2 linked regions of the Symmachiella macrocystis genome follow. The protein of the gene in region 1 interacts with the protein of each later gene in a pairwise test. Links are inferred from orthologs where the notes say so. Each region holds a gene or a part of one and is shown on either strand. Other genes may lie near its edges.

Evidence for each region. The genes of interacting proteins can lie anywhere in the genome.
Region 2: the proteins of CA54_RS24440 (region 1) and glmS interact in binary tests that used the Escherichia coli proteins (3 or more experiments, as listed by UniProt). The link is inferred for Symmachiella macrocystis from one-to-one orthologs.

The regions. Positions count from the first base shown.
Region 1 is NZ_SJPP01000003.1:254,462-257,884, forward strand. Bases 258-3,124 are described here. They hold CA54_RS24440 (phosphatase PAP2/dual specificity phosphatase family protein), read left to right. Parts: upstream 258-978; coding sequence 979-2,271; downstream 2,272-3,124. Other genes in these bases: CA54_RS24435 (CDP-alcohol phosphatidyltransferase family protein), read right to left, coding at 258-810; CA54_RS29610 (hypothetical protein), read right to left, coding at 2,369-3,124. Outside these bases: CA54_RS24430 (bifunctional alpha/beta hydrolase/class I SAM-dependent methyltransferase), read right to left, coding at 1-94; more of CA54_RS24435, read right to left, coding at 163-257; more of CA54_RS29610, read right to left, coding at 3,125-3,232.
Region 2 is NZ_SJPP01000001.1:1,628,057-1,631,551, reverse strand. Bases 281-3,219 are described here. They hold glmS (glutamine--fructose-6-phosphate transaminase (isomerizing)), read right to left. Parts: upstream 2,712-3,219; coding sequence 849-2,711; downstream 281-848. Other genes in these bases: hemW (radical SAM family heme chaperone HemW), read left to right, coding at 2,944-3,219; ispH (4-hydroxy-3-methylbut-2-enyl diphosphate reductase), read right to left, coding at 281-677. Outside these bases: more of ispH, read right to left, coding at 1-280; more of hemW, read left to right, coding at 3,220-3,495. UniProt on the Escherichia coli protein: Catalyzes the first step in hexosamine metabolism, converting fructose-6P into glucosamine-6P using glutamine as a nitrogen source.

The sequences.
Region 1 (3,423 bases):
TGCCGTCACTGGTCGTGAAACAATGTTCCGACGCAATGCGGGTTGCCGGAAGTTGCGTGGATGAGTTTTCGATTTCAGCAAGCAGAGTCGCCATTGTCTTTGTCCCCTCAATACTTGGTCAAGTGGCCTGTTAAGAGAGGGGCGCAAACAGGTAGCCGTATATCACGCGGAATTTGGAGAATTCACTACATTTTCAGACGATGCCGCCCGTACTTCCGCTAAACCACGCCGGGCGCGGTTCACGATCGTTAGCATTAACAGAACAATTGCGACGACGAGCAAGCCGTCCAACCACCGCCCGGTCTCGACCCCACAACCGAGCAATAAGCCAATGAAGCCAAACAAAAACGCACGATCACTCTTCCCCAAGGGACCGTCATAGCGCCGCTCGCTCCCGATTTGCACCGCAACCACGCCGGTCATCTCGCTGATAATGCCTTCAATCACCACCAACACCACCAACACCGGGTGCACACCTGGTACCAGCGCAAATGGCAGATACAGCGCAGCATCGGCAATCACATCCCCCAATTCATTCAGGATCGCCCCCAGCGGCGATTTCATGCCGTGTTCGCGAGCCAACATGCCGTCAACCGCATTGAGCGCCATCCGCACGAATAAAAACGGCGGAACCAGCAGCAGCGGCCACCGTCGTTCTGGGTAGAGCGCAATACAAGCCCCAACCGCAATCGACAACACGGCCGCAGCCACGGTGACCTGATTGGCCGTCACGCCCGCCGCCGCTAATCCGCGTGTGATCGGTCGCAACAGCGCTTGGAACCGCGGCTTCAAATCGTAAATGCTCGGCATAGTTTTTCCATGATATTTGTCAAATCAAGTCGCCATAAACAACAGGCGGCTCTGCTACTCACTATAGCATTTCCAAACCACGGCGCAGCTAACACAAACCTTGCCATACCGAATTTCATCAAGGCAATCATGAGCAACCAATACCCCAAGCATCAACGATCCGATGCCATGTCATGGAAACAACCAGCGCTCACCTCCGCAGGGTTGTCACTATTATTCATGTTGGTTTACTCAGCAACAAACTACATCTCATCGCTCCGCAGTGACGTGGGAACGTGGTACTACGACTGGGAACAGATCATTCCATTCGTCCCGGCGATGATCATTCCCTATATGTCGATCGACCTGTTTTTCGTCGCTGCTCCATTTCTCTGCCGTGATCGTGTGGAACTGCGAATCTTGTCACGGCGAATCTTGCTGGCCATTCTCTTAGCAGGTGGTTGTTTTTTGCTGTTTCCTCTGCAATTGGCCGTCGAACGTCCGCCGGTATCGGGGATGCTGGGAGAGTTATTCAATCAATTTCGCCAATTCGACCTCCCGTACAACCTCTGCCCGTCGCTGCACATCGCGCTGCGGACGATTCTAGCCGTGCATTACGCACGGCACACCCACGGAGCAGTCCGCTGGGCATCCAACTTTTGGTTTAGTTTGATTGGCCTATCGACGTTGCTGACCTATCAACACCATATCGTCGACGTTGCCGGCGGTTTCGTATTAGCCGCAGTCTGCTTCTACCTCGTCCGTTCGACGCCGTTCCGATTACCGGTCGAGCAGAACATGGCTGTCGGACGACGGTATGCCTGCGGCGCAATCGCTTTGGCCGTTGTCGGGATCGGCATCGGTTCCTGGGGGCTCTGGTTATTGTGGCCGGCCGTTTCGGCGGGATTGGTCGCTGCGGGGTATTTCGGCATCGGACCAGGAATTTTCGACAAACGCGACGGGCAACTGCCATTCTGTTCGCAGCTCATCCTGGCTCCGGTGTTTTTCGGGCAGTACTTATCGTGGTTACATTACCGCCAAGAATGCCGCCCGTGGGATACCGTAACCGAACAGCTTCGGATTGGCAGACGTTTGGCGGACCATGAAGCCGCAGAGGCGATTCGCGCTGGCGTCACCGCTGTTGTCGACCTGACCGTTGCATTCTCCGAACCAAGTGAATTTCAACGGCTGGATTACTTGGCCCTGCCAGTCTTAGATTTGACCGCTCCTACGCCGGAGCAACTCGATACGGCGGTTCAATTCATCGAATTGCATTCACAGCGCGGAGTGGTTTACGTGCATTGCAATATCGGCTATTCCCGCAGCGCCGCCGTGGTGGGTGCTTACCTGCTACACACCGGCATGGCCCGTCACGCAGATGAGGCAATGGCGCAGTTACGTGCGGCGCGACCGACAATCGTAATCCGCCCTGAAGCAGAGGCGGCAATTCGTCGCTATCACAGGGAAAGGTGCGGGCGATAGAAACAATGGACAAATTAAAAAAAGGAACTCCCCTCTCTTTGCAGAGAAGCGAGTTCCTCGTGTTCCGTGAATTCTGTGCTGTGCAAATCGCGTGCAACTACTTTTCTTCGTTGTAGGTACGCACGCTGTCGCCGCCTTCTTTAGCTTTTTCTTCTTCACGTTCCTTGGACTTGGTCACAGCAATGGTCACCATACCTTGGGCTGCTTGAAGTTGACGACCGCTGAAGTACGCTTCGTCCGGACGTCCGACGCGATCGAATTTCTTCTGCGCCAATTCACGCCAGCTCATGTCATTGGCAAGATGCCACGCGGCCGCTTGAACGGCGCCGAAATCGCTGTTGCTACGGCTCGAGCCATAGCTTTCGACCAATTCCAACAATGGTCCGTTGCTGGTGAATTCTTCCAACGGTTTGATTTCGTATTCCATTTTGGGACGCGGCTCGGCTTTACCATGCTCGAGGCAAACCGTCTTGATTTTGATCTTCGCGGTTTTTTCAGCAGGTACGGAAAATAATCCGCCGCCACCACCGCCACCACCAAATCCGCCACCACCACCACCGAACCCGCCGCCGCCGCCAACCGCTTGGCCGCCACCGCCGCCGCCTTGTCCGCCAAAGCCACCGCCACCGCCACCGACATTCCCGCCGGCACCGCCAATTTGTTTCATCACGTGCACAGCCGCGAATGCCTTCGGCATTTGGATCGTCAACGGCTTGTCACCCGTATTGGTGATGAACAGGTTTCCGCCTTTGGAATCCTTGGCAATGTACGAAACGTCCAACGACTTTTGCTCAATCCCATCGAACAGCGGCACGACATCCGCAGTCGGATCGAGGGTCAATTTGGTAATGGCTCGGGATTTCGACGCCCCTGTGAGCGTGACAACACCGGCGATTGATAAACAAGTCATCAATAACGCGGTTCGTCCTCGAAACGGCTTGCTAAGGAATCGCGGCAACATGGAACATTTCCTTTCACGGAACGACGGCAATTTTGTTATTCGCCGGAAACTAAGGCACGGAAATCTGCACAGAACTTTTGCTAAAGAAATCGCAGGAATTCAACCATTCCCTCTATTTACCCTAGACTTACATAAAATTGTATCGCGCCGTCGCCGGCTCGATCAACAATAAGTTTAATGAACTTGGGATA
Region 2 (3,495 bases), on another replicon or contig:
TTGCTGTTGGAACTGTTTTGACTTCCCAGCACCAACACGACATCCGTTTGCGGAGCCAGTGTGGAGACCGCCTCCTGCCGGTTGGTTGTCGCGTAACAGATATCCTCTTTGGGGGGCGACTCGATGTGCGGAAAGCGTTCTCGCAAGCGTTCGATCACCGTATTCGCCTCCGACACGCTGAGGGTCGTTTGTGTGAGATAGGCGATTTTGCTTCCGGGTGGGAATTCCAGCTGATCGACATCTTCGGCGGTTTCCACCAGCGTAATCGATTCGGGAGCTTCTCCCATCGTGCCGATCACTTCGTCGTGCCCTTCGTGGCCGATCAGCACAATGTTGTAGTGTTGTTTGGCAAAGCGGACCGCTTCGAGGTGCACTTTGGTCACCAGCGGGCAGGTGGCATCGATCGTCCGCAGATTGCGACTGGCTGCGTGTTCCCGCAACTCCGGCGAGACACCGTGCGCGCTATACAACAAAAACGCCCCGTGCGGGACTTCGTCCAGGTCGTTGACAAAGGTCACTCCCTGAGCGGTGAAATTTTCGACGACGTATTTGTTGTGCACAATTTCGTGGTAGACATAAATTTCGGGCCCGCAGATGCGGAGCGCCTCGTCCAGACACTCAATTGCCATATTGACGCCCGCACAAAACCCGCGCGGGTTGGCCAGCAAGATTTTCATCGATTCTCCGCCCACAATCTCTACGTATGTATAATATCCATGCCTCAGCCCCAGTACTGCGGGATGGTGAGAACCGCAGCACATCGCATGTCATAACATGCCAATGCCTATGATAACTCAGCGATGCGCGATTGGGGAAGTGGCGAGATGGATTGGGGCAAGAAACCCGCGTTATTCCACCGTCACGCTTTTCGCCAGATTGCGTGGGCGGTCAACATTGCAGCCTCGCAGTATTGCGACGTGATAGGCCAGTAATTGGAGCGGAATCGAGGTGACAATCGGTTGCAGATACTCTTCGACATCCGGTACGAAGATCACGTCGTCGGCTGCTGCGGAGATTTCTTTGTCCCCTTCGCAGGCAATGGCAATCACCGGTCCCTTGCGGGCTTTGACCTCTTCGAGGTTGCTCATCACCTTGGGGTACATCGTCCCGTGTGGAACCACAAACACGCTCGGAGTGACTTCGTCAACCAATGCGATCGGCCCGTGCTTCATTTCGGCCGCTGGATAGCCTTCAGCATGGATGTAGCTGATTTCCTTCAGTTTCAACGCGCCTTCCAGGGCCACGGGGAAATTATAAAGCCGGCCCAGGTAGAGGAAATTGTTGCGGTCGAAATACTTCGTGGCGATTTTCGCGACAGCTTCGTTGCAGGCGAGTGTTTTTTCGACCAGTTGCGGCAATTGGCGCATCTGTTTGATCAAGCGTTGCCCGGCGGGAAACGACAGATGCCGCATGCGCCCCAGATAGAGGGCCAACAACATTAACGACGTCACTTGTGAGGTAAACGCCTTGGTCGAGGCGACGCCGATTTCCGGTCCCGCATGCAGATAAATTCCACCGTCCGCTTCGCGGGCGATCGTCGAGCCGACGACGTTGCAAATCGCCATCGTCGCATGCCCTTTGCGGCGGCTTTCCCGTAGCGCCGCCAACGTATCGGCCGTCTCGCCGCTTTGTGTGATGGCGAACGTCATCGTGCGGTCGGTCATGGGCGGATTGCGATAACGAAACTCGCTGGCATATTCGACTTCCACCGGAATGCGGGCGAATTCCTCAATCAGATACTCTCCGACCAGCGCCGCATGCCAACTTGTACCGCAAGCCGTTAAGACAATTCGATCAACGTGCCGCAAATCCTGTACGTCGACATTGAGTCCGCCAAACTTCGCACTGGCAGCATCATCGTCGATGCGTCCCCGCAAACAGTTTTCCAGCGATTGGGGTTGCTCGAAGATCTCCTTGAGCATGTAGGTATCGAAATTCCCCAAATCAATATTACCGGCGACATGATCCAGGGTTTGAATCGAGGGCGCCCGTTGTCCGGAATCACGATGGATAATTTCCATCCCCTCGGGGCTGAGGAACGCCCATTCGTGATCGTCGAGATAGACGACTTCGTCGGTATGTCCGACGAGCGGACTGGAATCGCTGGCTAAGAAGTATTCGTTGTGCCCAATGCCGATCACCAGCGGACTGCCGGCTCGGATCGCCACCAACAATTCCGGGTGATCACGAAAAATGATCGCCAGTCCGTAGGTGCCTTTGAGTTGTTTTAATGACATTTCGAGCGTGCGTTGAATCGTCGCGCGATCCTGGGGATCGTCCCCCATGCGAATACATTCATCCAGATGATGGGCGATGAGATGTGCGACCACTTCGCTATCGGTCGTGGTTTTGAACACGTACCCACGGACTTGCAGCGATTCCCGTAGCGACGCATAGTTCTCGATCACGCCGTTGTGCACCAATACCACCTCGCCGTTGCCGCCCACATGCGGATGCGAGTTGGTGTCGGTTGTTTCGCCGTGTGTCGCCCAGCGGGTATGGCCGATCCCCAGGCTGCCCTGGATCGGTTCCTCGTCGAGCAATTTGACCAGTTCGCCCACGCGACCGGCGCGTTTGCGGATGTTGATGCCTTCGCCATTGCGAACGGCGATTCCCGCGCTGTCATAACCGCGGTATTCGAGCCGATGTAGTCCCTCGACCAGTAACGCAGAAGCCGGTTTTCCACCCACATACCCCACGATTCCACACATACTTCGCGCTCCGTTCGTAGCCGGACGATACGATGCCTTGCCTGCGTAGAGCATCGACCGTCTTGGGATTGGTCGCCCGTCTGAAAAAAACTCCGCCGTGCGAGCTGCGACGCGGCGGAAACTACCAGAAAACCGCACTTTTGGTCAATTGCGGTCCACCGCGATTGCCGAACTTACCGACGCCGTCTATTTTAACGCTGCTGGTCTAGCTCTTTGCCATTGGTATTTTCCCATGAACCCGGTTTTTGCCCCGCCACAAGCAATCTATATCCACGTGCCGTTTTGCGCGCATCGCTGTGGATATTGCGACTTCACGCTTGTCGCCGGCAAGGATCACTTGATCAACAACTATCTCCGCGCACTGGAAATGGAGTTGTCCCGCGTCGAAGATTCTCCCGAGATCAGCACGCTTTTTTTCGGCGGCGGCACCCCGACGCACCTACTCCCGGCAGACCTAAAGCGGTTGTTGGAGATCGTGTTGAGTAAATTTCGCTTGGCCGCTGGCTGCGAATTCAGCGTCGAAGCCAATCCGGCCGGTTTGAGCGAGGAGAAAATCGCCATCCTGGCCGACGCGGGTGTCAATCGCGTCAGTCTGGGAATTCAATCGTTTGATGCCCAAATCCTTTCGGTGTTGGAACGGGATCATCGTCAGGAGGAAATCGACCAATCCCTACAGTGGCTTCGCCGTCGGATCAACAACATCGCCCTGGATTTGATATTCGCAGTCCCCGGACAATCGCTCGCACTCTGGGAGTCGACTCTCGAAATGGCTGTCGCTCATCAC